Regions from separate parts of the Arthrobacter sp. yr096 genome, predicted to be linked through region 1. Evidence: predicted binding sites of a transcription regulator. Region 1 holds the regulator's gene; the other holds the start of a gene.

Region 1 (7,084 bases):
CGGAGCCGTCCAGGTTGATCTCCACCAGAACGGAGGATTCGCTGGTGGTGCGCTCCATGCGCGCAGTGCGGGCAGCGGACGGCGTAGCGCCGGTTTCGCTCATTGGGACGTCCTTATACACGGAGGATGGGTTGGGTCTATTGATAAGTTTAGGCGGGCTGTGAAGCCTTGCCGTCCAAGAGAGCCTCCAGGGCTTTCAGGAAGGCGGTGGTTTCCCGCTCTGTTCCGGCAGTGACACGCAAGTGGCCGGGGATACCGACGTCGCGAATCAGCACGCCCGCATCCAACAGGCCCTGCCAAATACCATGGGGGTTTTCCAAGCCGCCGAAGAACACATAGTTCGAGTCCGAGGCAGACGGCTTGAGGCCCATGCGCAGGAGTTCGGTCACGATGCGATCGCGCTGGACCTTAATGTCTTCGACATCGGCCATCAGCGCTTCGCGGTGGCTCAGGGCTGCGAGGGCGGTTGCCTGCGTAACTGCAGACAAGTGGTACGGAAGGCGCACCAGCCTGATGGCGTCCGTGACCTCGGGGGCCGCCGCCATGTAACCCAGCCGCGCACCCGCAAGGGCGAACGCCTTACTCATGGTGCGGGACACGATCAGTCGCTCACGTCCGGGAAGCAAGGTCAAGGCGCTGGGCGTATTGTCGTGGGCGAACTCGTGGTACGCCTCATCCACGATGACGATTGCCTGGCTGGCTTCTCCGGCCTCATATACGGCTTCGACCACGTCCAGGCCCAAGCCGGTACCCGTGGGGTTGTTCGGCGAACACAGGAACACAATATTGGCTCCGGTTTCACGAACCTGCGCAGCAGCCGAAGCCGCGTCCAAGCCATAGTCATCAGCACGGACGCCGCGGACATACTCCGTGTCAGTTCCGCTTGCGAGCAGCGGATACATGGAATACGTAGGAGGGAAGCCCAGGGCTTTCCGTCCGGGTCCGCCAAATGCCTGGAGGATCTGCTGGAGGACTTCGTTGGACCCATTGGCTGCCCAGATGTTGGCCGGCGAGAGTCCGTGGCCAAGGTACTCAGCAAGTGCCTCGCGGAGTTCAGTAAACTCGCGATCCGGGTAGCGGTTCAGCCCGGTAGCAGCTGCGGCGACGGCCTCGGTGATGGCGGCTTGAACATCCGCCGGCACACCGTGAGTGTTTTCGTTGACATTGAGCAGAATGGGGACATCAAGCTGCGGTGCGCCATAGGGGCTCAGTCCACGCAGGTTGGTCCGGAGGGGTAGTCGGTCAAGTCGCTCAAGCTGGTCACTCACCACCACAGTTTAAGGGGCTGCCGCTACTGCCTACTAACTGTGACGCCACACCACCGCTTTCGACCCTCCCTGAAGACTGCTTGAAGGACTCAGTTGGCGGGGACGAACAGTTGCTGGCCGGGCTGGATACGGCCGCCGCGGAGATCGTTCAGCTGGATGATTTCCGCGATGACGTCGCGGGGGTCACGCTCCGGAGCTGCCGCCCCGGCAATCCCCCACAGCGACTGACCGGGCTGGACAGTGACGCTCAGGGCAACAGGCGGCTGCAACTGCGATTGCGAGTCCGACGCCTTGGCCGGCGAGGTGATGAATCCGGCCAGGCTCAGGAGCGCAGCCACCAGCAGCATTGCAGGGATGCCGAAGAAGACGATCCGTCCCCGCCGGGTGAGACGCAGGCGGGCGGGTGCCTGGGTGGTGCGGAAATCAGCGAACGTAGTGATTGCGGACATGAGCTGAGCCCTTCTGAGCTATTGCCTTGCGACGGATTGCCCGGCGCCTGGCTGCCAATTCTTTGTGCACTCCCGGACCCAAGACCTGGATGTTCGAACACTTTCTTCGAACATCCAGCTTCAGCGTCAGGTTTATAGAACACATATTCGAACCTTGCTATGACATTTTTAGCACTTATCAACGAACGGTGTCGAGACTCGCTAGAACAAATGTTTGATAAACGCCTGTGCCTGCCCTACGTTTGAGTGAAGAAACAGCACTGTTTCAGTGGAACAGGAGGGTCTGACATTTTTTGCAGACCTAACATCCCCGGGCACCTTCCGGGGCGAATGGAAAGGCATTGGCGAACATGGCAGCGAAAGCCACAGGCGGCGGGGCACCCCTGCGGAGCCAGCAGCCTCAAAAGAGTCCCAAGAGCCTGACTGTCCGGCAGAAAAAGATCCTGGAGACCATCCAGCGCTCCGTCAATGACAACGGGTATCCGCCCAGCATGCGCGAGATCGGCGACACCGTAGGCCTGGCAAGCTTGTCCAGCGTCACGCACCAGCTTTCCCAGCTGGAGAAGCTTGGTTACCTGCGCAGGGACCCCAAGCGTCCTCGCGCCATGGAAGTCCTGATGCCCTTGACCTTGGATGGCGGACCGATTCCTGGAGTCGAAGCGCCCACGACACTTCGCAGCGCCGGTGGTCTCGCCGTTACGGAGCTGGCCAGTGCAAGTGATACCGCCATGGTTCCCCTGGTAGGCCGTATCGCGGCCGGCGGTCCCATCCTGGCTGACCAGACAGTGGAAGACGTACTGCCCCTCCCCCGGCAACTCGTAGGGCACGGCGAACTGTTCATGCTGAAGGTGGCCGGAGACTCCATGATCGATGCCGCCATCTGCGACGGTGACTGGGTAGTGGTGCGCCGCCAGAATGACGCCATCAACGGCGACATCGTGGCCGCCTTGCTGGACGACGAAGCCACGGTGAAGACGTTCCGCCAGCGCGATGGGCACACCTGGCTGCTACCACAGAACACCCAGTACGAGCCCATCCTTGGCGATCAGGCCACCATCATGGGCAAGGTTGTCTCGGTCCTGAGGTCCCTCTAACGCAGAGGTCCTCTGTATCCGGGCCCCTCTGCATCGGAACTCACCTGCACCCAGAAAGCGCCCAGGGCCTCCTAAGAGGCTTTGGGAGAGCCCAGGCGCTCCAGGACGCCCCGCACCACTGTTCGGTCGGTGGTCGCCCAGAACGGCGGTAGGGCAGCCCTCAGGAACCCGCCATAACGTTCCGTCGACAACCTGGAATCGAGCACAGCCACGACTCCTTTATCGCCGGTTGAACGGATGAGGCGTCCGGCACCCTGGGCCAACCGGATGGCGGCATGCGTTGCTGACACGGCCATGAACCCATTGCCACCCGACTGTGCGACAGCCCGCGAACGGGCAGTCATCAGGGGATCGTCCGGACGCGGGAAGGGAATGCGGTCGATCACCACAAGGCGGCACGAACCACCCGGTACGTCAACGCCTTGCCACAGAGACATGGTTCCGAAGAGGCAAGTGTCCGGCTCATCTGCGAATTGTTTTACGAGGGCTGCCATGGTGGATTCGCCCTGACAGAGGATGTCCACGTCCAGGCGGAGCCGCATGGCGTCGGCGGCTTCTTCCGCAGCCCGCCGTGACGAGAAGAGACACAGTGCTCCCCCGCCGGAGGCACGGATGAGGTCTTCCAACTCGTCGAGTGCCTCAGGCGATGTACCGCGGCCAGGTTTGGGCAGATGCTTCGCAACATACAACACACCTTGCTTTGGGTAATCGAAGGGCGAGCCAACATCGATCCCAGTCCAGCTTGGTGCGCCGTCGCCAATCAGCCCCAACCCACCGGCGGCCGGCTCGAAGGCAGATCCAATAGCCAGCGTGGCGGAGGTCAGCACCACGGTGTGGCCCGCGAACAAGCCTTCACGCAAGCGTCCTGCAACACTGAGCGGGGCGATGTTAATCAGTGCCGGTGCAGTCTCGTCCGGTTGCGCATAACCCTGTTGGGGGTCAAAGGTGCTGTTCCTTGAGAACCACACCACTTCCCGGTTTTCCTTGGCAGCGAGCATGCGTTCGCACAGTTCAAGAATGAGCATGAGCCGTGAGCGTGCGAGCTGCCTGCCGCCGTCCACCGCGTTTGAGGAGTCGGTCTTCGAATCGGACAAGGCCGCACGCGTGGCGTCGCGCAGTTGGTCCAGGCAATCGAGCTGCTCATCATTGAGCCCACTGGGCAGCAACCCGTTGGATACCCCCGCTATGGCCATATCCAGGCGCTCCGCCGCAGCGTTGAGGGCATCAACTGTGATGGCGGTGTGCTTGCGGGCGCTCGAGGCCGCGGCATGGACCATTGCCACGGACAGCTGACCGGAGACGGCACCTGTGACGCGGTCCTGCAATTCGTGGGCCTCGTCCACCACCACGACGTCGTATTCAGGCAGGACGGCCAGGCCCTCAAAGGCGCTGACCGCGAGCATGGCATGGTTGGTGACCACGACGTCGGCCTCAGCTGCGCGGGACCGCGCCAGTTCACTGAAGCATTCTTCGGCAAGCGGACACTTCTGCGCACCGAGGCATTCCATGGATGTGACGGATACTTGCCGCCAGGCCCTGTCGGTGACGCCCGGCATGAGTTCGTCACGGTCCCCCGTGGACGTTTTCCCGGCCCACTCGCGCAGCCGGACCACTTCCTTGCCCAGCTGGGATTGCGGCCCGCCCATGGAGGCAGCGAAGTGCGGCACACTGGTGTCCTCGCCCAACGAGAACAGCTGCCCTTCGGAGGGTTCTTCGCTGGGGAAGCCGCCTTCGAGTTTCTGCAGGCACACGTAATTGGCCCTGCCCTTGACCAGCGCCACGTTGACCGGGCGTTCAAGGGCAGGATTGATGGTCTCCAGCAGCCGGGGAAGATCGCGGCCAACAATCTGGGTCTGGAGTGCCAAGGTGGCGGTGGACACGAGGGTGGGCTTATCGCTGTCCATGGAATGGGCGATCAACGGAATCAGGTAAGCCAACGACTTACCTGTTCCCGTTCCCGCTTGGACCAGCAGGTGCTCCCCGGTCTCGATGGCGCGCGTAACATGCTTGGCCATTTCGTGCTGACCGGCCCGGCTTTGACCGCCCATGCCGGCAACAGCCCGGTCCAACAGCTCGAGGGTGGCCTTCTCCCCCACCGATTCGACGGCGTCCGCCGCCACCTTCTCAACCATTACTGACGAATGACTCCAGTTCGGCTGCCAGGCCCTCGCGGACCATCACGACAACACGGGTTCCGCTTTCCTCATGTTCCAGGCTGAGGATCTCCGAGTCAGAGCTGTGCAGCTTGCTGATCATTTCACCGCGATCGTAAGGAATGAGCAGCTCCAAACGCACCCCCGGCCGGGGAATGGACTGGCTGATGTCTTCCAGCAATTCGGCGATGCCCTGTCCGGTGCGGGTGGAAACCACCGCGTGCCGGGGTTCCTTCTGCTTGAGGCGCTCCACCACAAACGGATCCGCAACATCAACCTTGTTCAAGACAATGATTTCCGGAACCTTCCGCGCATCCACTTCCGTGAAAACGGAGCGCACGGCAGCGATCTGGCCTTCCGGGTCCGGGTGCGAAGCGTCCACAACGTGGAGGATCAAGTCCGCATCCGCCACTTCTTCCAGCGTGGAGCGGAATGCCTCGATCAGCTGCGTGGGCAGTGACCTGACGAACCCCACAGTGTCGGCCAGCGTGTAGCCGATCCCGTCCGGGGTCTGCGCCTTACGGACCGTAGGATCCAAGGTAGCGAACAGGGCGTTCTCCACCAGGACACCTGCGTCAGTCAGACGGTTGAGCAATGACGACTTGCCGGCGTTGGTGTACCCGGCGATAGCTACTGAAGGAACAGCATTACGACGGCGGTTGGCCCGCTTGGTTTCGCGGGCCGGCTTCATGGCGGCGATTTCTCGACGCAACTTGGCCATGCGCGTGCGGATTCGCCGGCGATCGAGTTCAATCTTGGTTTCACCGGGACCACGCGAGCCCATACCGGCACCGGCACCGCCCACCTGGCCACCGGCTTGACGGGACATGGAGTCGCCCCAACCACGGAGGCGCGGGAGCAGGTACTCAAGCTGGGCAAGCTCAACTTGAGCCTTGCCTTCGCGGCTCTTGGCGTGCTGGGCGAAGATGTCAAGAATCAGCGTGGTTCGGTCAACAACCTTGACCTTCACGATGTCTTCAAGCCCGCGTCGCTGCGACGGTGCAAGTTCGGTGTCCACCACAACGGTATCTGCGCCGGTGGCGGCCACGATGTCCTTGAGCTCCTGGGCTTTGCCCGACCCAAGGAATGTGCCGGGGTCCGGCTTCATGCGCCGTTGAACCAGGCCATCGAGAACCTCTGAACCTGCGGTCTCCGCCAGCGCTGCGAGCTCGCGGAGCGAATTCTCAGCATCGGCCAGTGTGCCCTCGGTCCACAGGCCGGCCAGAACGACGCGTTCAAGGCGCAGCTGCCGGTACTCGACCTCGGTGACATCCTCGAGTTCAGTGGACAGTCCGGCTGTACGGCGCAGCGCACGACGTTCGGCCAGATCTTCCTGGTCGCCATCGTAAATGCTGTGTTCCTGGTCGAGCGTGGAAATCGCCTGCGCTTTGCCGAACACACCACCGGCATCGTCGTCATCGGATGTTTGCGCAGGTACATCCTTGGAAAGAATCCGGTCGATGACGGCCTGGATTTGTTCAGGACTCATGTCCTGGGCGTCGGAATCGGATCCGGAGTGCTTCTGGGTGGTCATGGTCTCCTTAGACTGTTCGGCAATTCCAGAATAGTGCTGTTTGCTGTTCGATGGGGCGCTCTTCGCGCTGGGCTGACGGGCTTGGGCCAAAAGGGGCCTCCTGAGTGCTGGACGGCCACACCTGAGAAGGCGTTAGGCCGATGCGATCGAGCGGGATTGGTTCCGCAGGGAGGTCCTGGCTCCTCTGGGGAGCACCGTCCACCAAAGCCACGGACCGATCGAAGGGGTCCGCAGTACTTCTTGGGTGGTGATCTTCAGAGAGTCCGCCTCCAGCGTTTGGGAGTCGGCGGACTGAGCCGGATGTGGACCTGCCGGGCGGAAAGGCTGCGGGCTGGGCTGAAGAGCCAAGCGAGCCTGCGTCGCGGGCGGTGCCGGGAATCGGCTGATTACTCGAAGATCAAGAACATGCGTTCAACAATAGCAGTCCCTGTCAACCTGGTTTCGCACCCCGGCAGTTTCCCAAGGCGCCAATAGCCAACTAATCTGGCAAATTATGGAGTCTGCACACTATTTCACTGCCCAGCCCGCTGGACCGTTCACCCGCAAGCCCCTCACGGTGGAACTCGCCGGGGAGACACGCCACCTG
Region 2 (7,084 bases), 400 kb from region 1:
GTTGGGCGCCCCGTAGCCGTCATAGTTGCCGCGGCGCTCCACCATTTCGAAGAACACACTGCCCACTGTGGCTGTGTAGAAGTGGAGGAATTCGCCGTTGGCGTCCCGGTCATACAGGAGGTTGAGCTCCTTGAGGGTGGCCAGGAAGCCGGGTTCGAGATCGAATCGGGCATCCAGGTCCTCGTAATAATTGGCCGGAATCTGCAGGAACTCGAGGCCGCGATCGCGGGCGGACCGGGCCGTGGCCACGAGGTCGTCCACGGCGAACGCGATGTGTTCCTGGTACGTTTTGCGTGCTGTTTCCTGGGCTTGCTGGGCGGGCGCCAGGTTCAGGACCAGCCTGACCGCGCCAGTGCTGGTTTCCATAACCTGCGAGCGCACCAAGCCGCTGGGGCTCGGGACTTCCGCAAATGGCTGCGGTTCCAGGGCCAGGGCACTGGTGTAGAAGAGGACGGCTTCATCGAAGTGCTGCCACGGCTGGGCCAGGTTCACGTGGTCAATCACAGCGTTCTGCGCACTGGACGCGTGGTCCAGGCCCTCGCCGAACTCGTGTGTCCACGCGGCGGTGCCGTCCGGGCTTCCCTGGCACAGGAAGATCTCCGTGGAGTCCGGGGCGGAGATACCTTGGAAGACTTCCTCGTCCGCCTGGACCTTGCGGGCAACCACGGGCGCCTTGAGTTGCTGGGCACGAGCGGAGGCAATCACTGGAGAGTCGACGTCGAACCCCAAAGCGGCGATAGCCGGTTCCGAGTGCGAGGCCGCCTGCTCGTTGATGATCACGCGCGCCTGGCCCATGGTCCAGAGCTGGACGTCCTTGGTGCGGTGGCGGCCTTCGAATTCAAAGCCGAGCTGGCCCAGCAGCTTCTCCAGCTGCGCGGTGTCATCGGCCTTGACCTCGGCGAAGTTGAAACCAGCGGGCTCGTTCACCTTGGGCAGCGTGGCAAGTTCCATGGGATAACGACGGCGGGACGAACCGCCGTTGCCGGCCGCGGTCCCAGTTCCGGTTTCCACAGCGGTGCTGGCGAGCCATTTGGCGCTCTGCTCCTCCAGCCAGATCAGGGAGCGCATGGCGTCCACGGCCGTGCGCTCGGTGTCCGACTGACGGAAGACGTCGTTGAAAACCTCCAGCGAGACTGGGCCGGTGTACCCGGCGCGGACAACATGGCCCATGAACTTGGCGAGCTCGAACTGCCCCTCGCCCGGGAACACGCGGTAGTGACGGCTCCAGGACAGCACATCCATGGAGAGCTTGGGGGCGTCGGCAACCTGGACGAAGAAGATTTTCTCCGCGTTGATCTGCTCGATGGGCGCGGTGTCCCAGTCCCGGGAAAGGATGTGGAAGGAGTCCAGGCACGTGCCGAGGTTGGGGTGGTCCACCATTTCCACCAGGCGGTAGGCGTGCTCGTAGTCATTGACGTATTTGCCCCACGCCAGGGCTTCGTAGGCAACCTTGACTCCGTGTGCCCCGGCCAACTCCGCCAATTCTGCGAGCTGCTCGGCCCTCAGGTCGTCGTCGTCGATGGTGGCTGTCGCCACGTTGGAGCAGACCAGGATGGTGTCCATGCCCAAGCGGGACATGAGCTTGAACTTGGCCTCGGCCCGCTTGAGGTTGGCCTTGAGCAGCTCCGGGGTAACGCCGTCGAAATCCCGGAAAGGCTGGTAGAGGTCCAGGCCCAAACCGAGGTCGGCGGCCATTTTCCGGACTTCTTCCGGGCTGTGCGGGGACGTGACGAGGTCCTGCTCGAAGATCTCGATGCCATCGAAGCCCGCAATGGCGCAGGCCTGCATCTTCTCCTTCAGCGTGCCCGACAGGCAGACCGTGGCGATACCGGTGCGCATCAGTGGCCTGCCTTCGTCAGCTCGGGGGCCGCCGCCGCGTCTTCCACTGCGATGAGTTCCAGGAAGTGTGCCCGCATCCGCTCCCGGTCGGCTTGACGTCCTGTAATGAGCTGGAAAGCGTCGGCCGCCTGACCCACCGCCATCCTGCCGCCGTCGAGGACGTCGCAGTTCTTGGCACGCGCTTCGCGGACCAGTTGCGTTTCGATGGGGCGGTAGACGATGTCAGCCACCCAGTGGCGTGGCTCCAGGAGTTCGATGTCCAGGGGCAGTCCCGGGTGGGCGGCCATGCCGATCGGGGTGCAGTGCACCAGGCCGTCGGCGAGCGGCATGATCTGCGCGAGTTCGTCAGTGCTGCGCGGCGTGACCGTGGCTTCGGGGAAGAGTGCGCCCAGCTCGGAAGCGCGTTCCGCAGCGCGGGCAGGGTCCATGTCCACCAGGTCCAGGGTGCTGACGCCGGCGGTGAGGAGCGCGTAAGCAACAGCCGAGCCGGCACCGCCCGCGCCGAGCTGGACCACACGGTTCAGTTTGGCGTTCGGGAGTCCGTCGGCGAGCGCCGAACCGAAGCCCGAGAAGTCTGTGTTGTGGCCGATAAACCGACCATCCCGAATCAGGACCGTATTCACGGCACCCAGGCGCGCGGCGTCGTCGGAAATTTCGTCAAGGTGCTCAAGCACCAACTGCTTGCAGGGGTGCGTGATGTTCAGGCCATTGAAGCCCATGCGGTGGGCTGCGGTGAGGAGATCCCCGACGGCGGCGGCCGGCAATGCCAGTTCCAGCAGGTCAATGGGGCGGTACAGCAAGCGAAGACCCTGCACATCGGCTTCGCGTTCGTGCATGGGCGGCGTGAGCGAGGGCATGACGCCCTCACCTATGAGGCCCACCAGAACGGATTCGGCTCGGTTGCTCATCCTAAAGCTCCTTTGACTTCAGCACCGCGGGCTTTTTGGCGCTTTCCGGGGCGCCGCTTGCCGGGGTGTTATTTAGATTACTACAAGTGTTCATATTCCGCACGCTTGTTCTTATCGCGAACATTTACTGAGCGCCGAAGTTTTGTGAGGTCGCGTTGCGGGGCCTGCTCTGCGCGGTATTCCGGGGATCCGGGGCGCAAAGCGGGCCTCACAACGAGGACCCTCGCGTTGCGGGGCCTGCTCTGCGCGGCATTCCGGGAACCCGGGGCGCAAAGCGGGCCTCACAACGAGCGGGCGTGCATCGCGGGACTCAGCGCTGGGGCAGCCTGGCCGCGAGTTCAGCCGCGGCCTCCTGCAGCGTGGGGACGTGCGCAATGAGTTCCTCCATGGTGAGGCGGAACACCGGCACGGCCGTGGCCAGGGACGCAAAAGCGTGGCCCTGGGAATTGAGGACCGGCACAGCGACGGCCCGCATGCCCACCTCGTTCTCTTCATCCATGACGGCATATCCCTGCCGGCGCACCTGCTCGATTTCTTCACGGAACTTGTCGCGATCGGTAATGGAGTGCTGGGTCAATGGATCCAGGGGCAGCTCCTCCAGGAGGCGCTTCCGCTCGATCTCTTCCTCAAAGGCCACGATCGCCTTGCCAACCGAGGTGGTGTGCAGCGCGCCCAGATGCCCGGGGTCGCTGGTGACACGGAAGGTCTTGGGTCCATCCACCTTGTTGACCGTGAGGTGATGATTGCCATCACGGACGGACAGGATGGTTGCCTCATGGGTTCGCTCCGTGACGCGCTGGAGGACAGGCAGGGCCGTCGCGGCGAAGCCGTGGTGATTGGAGACCCGCTGGCCGAGCTGGAACACGCGCAAGCCCAGGTGGTAGCGACGCCCATCAGGCTCATAGTCCACGAATCCGTCACGCGTCAGGGAGCCCAGCAGGCGATAGGTGGTGCTGAACGGCAGGCTGGCACTCCGGGCCAGATCAGCCGCACTTGCACCGCGCGGTTCATTGCCCAGAAGTACCAGCAGGCTTAGGGCTTTGCCGACCATGTCGGTCTTTGTGTCCTCTTTCACACTCATAACTCGATGCTCTCACATGGTGAGAGCTATTTCTAGATGGTGGTGACATCTCTTGACAAGTGACCCCACTCACAGCCACTATTGCTGTATTGCACAAGTAGCTCTCACCATGTGGTTACTTTCGGGATGATCCGGCCGCACCTCGCTCTGGTCTTCCCTTGAAGCTAGATCCGCGACATCGTCGTCACAGAAGGAACCTCCCATGAGCCAAACAATGCCGTCAGCGACGCCAGGCACTGAAACAACCACCGGAACTCCCAAGAAAGCAGCGCTTGCCAGCTTCCTTGGCAGCGCCGTGGAGTACTACGACTTCTTCATCTTCGGCTCGGCAGCGGCCCTGATTTTTCCGCATGTGTTCTTCCCGGACGCAGACGCCAACGCAGCCATCATGTCCTTCGCGACGTTCGGCTTCGCCTACGTCGCCCGCCCAGTGGGCGCCGTCATTCTGGGCCACTTCGGTGACCGGATCGGGCGGCAAAAGGTCCTCATGTTCACCCTGGTCCTGATGGGTGCCGCCACCTTCGTGATCGGCTGCCTCCCGGACTTCAAGACCATCGGCTGGTGGGCTCCCGTCCTGCTGGTCCTGGCCCGCCTGTGCCAGGGCCTCTCAGCCGCCGGCGAGCAGGCCGGCGCCTCCTCCATGACGTTGGAGCACGCCCCGGACAACCGCCGGTCCTTCTTCACCTCGTGGACCCTGACCGGTACCCAGGGTGGCCAGATTCTCGCAGCCCTCGTCTTCATTCCCGTGGTGGCACTGCCCGATGAGATTAAGTACGGCATCGGCTGGCGCATCCCGTTCTGGCTCAGCGCAGTGGTTGTCATGGTGGCCTACTTCATTCGCCGCACCCTGCACGAGCCGCCGGCATTCGCCGAGGCCAAGAAGAACAACCAGATCTCCAAGCTTCCCGTTGCCGACCTCCTGCGATTGCACTGGCGCGATGTTCTCCGCGTGGTCTGCTGCGCCTTCATTGCCGCAGTGAGCACCGTTTTTGGAACCCTGGCGATCAAGTACGCCCAGGACGTTGCCCACGTGAACAGCACCATCACACTGTGGCTGGTGGTCGCGGCCAACGTCGTGGCCCTCGGAACCCAGCCCTTGTTCGGCATGCTTGCGGACAAGATCGGCCGGAAGCCCGTCTTCATCTACGGAGCAATCGCCAGCGCCATCATGACACCGGTGTTCCTGCTGACGCTCGAGTCGGGCAATGTGCCGTTGATGTTCCTGGTTTCCATCGTGTTCTTCTCCTTCGGATACGCTGCCGCCAACGCCGTGTGGCCGTCCTTCTACGGTGAAATGTTCAGCACCAAGGTCCGCTTCTCCGGACTGGCCATCGGCACGCAGCTCGGCTTCCTCATGGCAGGCTTCGCCCCCGCAATCGTGACCGCACTGGGCGGCACCAAGCCGGGCGGATGGGTCCAGATTTCCATCTTCACCGCCGTGATCTGCGTGATCGCAGCTGTCTCAGCCATGACCGCCCGCGAATCCGCCAAGGTTCCCACCGCGGAGCTCGGCCTCCACAAGCACGCGCAGCACGCCTAAGTCCTGCACGCTCCTTCCCGGTTAGTCGGGGTCCGGAGCGGCGAAAGCCCGGAATGCCACCTGACATTCCGGGCTTTTCGCTGTGCCGGACACACCCCGGGCCGAGGCAACCGGGAGGGAACGCGTAGCTCGCTACCCCATGGAGCTACCGCGGGTTCAGCATCACCGGCTTGAACTTGCCGGCACCCGTTCCGGAGTACATGAGCAGGGTCCCATCACCGGCCACCCCGACGACGGACGGGTCGCCAGTGCCCGTGAAGCCGTCCCCCAAGGCTGCAACGCTGGAGAACATGTTCCACCCGGAACCCAGGTAGGAACGGGCCAGGAACCCGCCGTTGCCGTTGCCCGGGTAGAGCCACAGCCCACCGTCGGAGCCTCGGCCCAGGAGGTCTTCCTTGCCGTCGCCAGTGAAATCGCCGGCCTGCAGGACCAGGTTGAACATGTCCCACCCTGTGCCGATCTGCTTGCGTGCCAGGAAACCGCCGGCCCCGTTTCCGGGATACAGCCACAACACGCCATCGGCAGACTGGGCCACGATGTCAGCCTTGCCGTCGCCGTTGAAATCACCCGGAGCAAGCAGTTGGGTGAAGCCCTGCCAACCCGTGCCAATCTGCTTGCGGGCCAGGAATTGGGCCTTGCCGTCGCTCGGATACAGCCACAGTGAACCGTCCGAAGCCCGGGCAACAAGATCGGGGTGACCATCGCCGTCGAAATCGCCGGCACTGACCACGGCAGTAAAGACGTTCCAGCCCGTTCCCACCTGGACCCGGGGCAGGAAGCCGCCCGAACCGTTGCCGGGGTAGAGCCACAGCACACCATTGGTGCCGCGCGCCAGGATGTCAGCCACGGCATCGCCGTCGAAATCTCCTGCTTCCCACACCTGGCTGAACTGGTTCCACCCGGTTCCGATCGCCAGGCGGTCCGCGAAGCCGGAACCGTCACCCGGGTACAGGCTCATGCCGGAACCGTTGACAGTCAGGACATCTGCGTTTCTGTCGCCGGTAAAGTCCTGCCCGCCAATGATGCTGCCCGCCAGGTTCCAACCGCTTCCGACGGCGGCACGCGGCAGGAAGCCGCCCTTGCCATCTCCTGGGTAGGCAAAAAGCGTTCCGTCGGCGGAGCGGGCCAGGAGCCCTGCCGAACCGCCACCAAAGGAGCCGGCCGGGGCGAGGCTTGTGAACACGTCCCAGCCCTGGCCCAGCTGCGTGCGGGCAAGGAAACCGCCCGAACCGTTGCCGGGGTAGAGCCACAGGACGCCGTCGGGGTCGGCCGCGATCACGTCGTTGCGGCCGTCACCGTTGAAGTCGCCGGGCGTCACCAACTGGGTGAAGCCCTGCCAGCCAACGCCAACCTGGGTCCTGGAGAGGAAACCACCCTTGCCGTTACCCGGGTAGAGCCACAGGGCGCCATCGCTGCTGCGCGCCAGGATGTCCGCAAAGCCGTCGCCGTTGACATCGGAAGTCCCCAACACCGCGTTGAAAATGTCCCAGCCTGAGCCGATGCGCACCGGATCCTCCAGGCGGTTGCCGGGTAGACCTGCGAACAGCAGCAGCGATCCGTCCGTTTCCCGGGAAATGACGTCGGGCAGCTTGTCGCCGTCAAAATCTCCAGCGGAGAAGCTCATTCGCGCCTTGAGCTTGGGATCGGCATTGATGGTCACAGTGGCCGACGTGGCACTGACAGAATTGATGGTCACCATGGTGCCCGTGTACGTGG

Evidence for each region. Region 1 encodes LexA, which represses DNA repair genes until DNA is damaged. Its sites were predicted from a motif close to TCGAACANNTGTTCGA; they were not measured.
Region 2: the regulator LexA is predicted to act here: its motif matches at 2,845-2,860, upstream of BMY91_RS11155 (shikimate dehydrogenase).

Annotation. Positions count from the first base shown of each region.
Region 1 is NZ_FNYI01000004.1:451,631-458,714, reverse strand. Features, by position in the region: gene hisB (imidazoleglycerol-phosphate dehydratase HisB) at 1-103, opposite strand, end outside; gene BMY91_RS13080 (histidinol-phosphate transaminase) at 150-1,268, opposite strand; gene BMY91_RS13075 (LysM peptidoglycan-binding domain-containing protein) at 1,358-1,717, opposite strand; gene lexA (transcriptional repressor LexA) at 2,068-2,811, shown strand; gene BMY91_RS13065 (ATP-dependent DNA helicase) at 2,883-4,943, opposite strand; gene hflX (GTPase HflX) at 4,936-6,498, opposite strand; gene BMY91_RS13055 (class I SAM-dependent methyltransferase) at 6,992-7,084, shown strand, end outside.
Region 2 is NZ_FNYI01000004.1:48,202-55,285, forward strand. Features, by position in the region: gene BMY91_RS11150 (bifunctional sugar phosphate isomerase/epimerase/4-hydroxyphenylpyruvate dioxygenase family protein) at 1-1,839, opposite strand, end outside; gene BMY91_RS11155 (shikimate dehydrogenase) at 1,839-2,747, opposite strand; gene BMY91_RS11160 (IclR family transcriptional regulator) at 3,058-3,828, opposite strand; gene BMY91_RS11165 (MFS transporter) at 4,031-5,368, shown strand; gene BMY91_RS11170 (FG-GAP repeat domain-containing protein) at 5,514-7,084, opposite strand, start outside.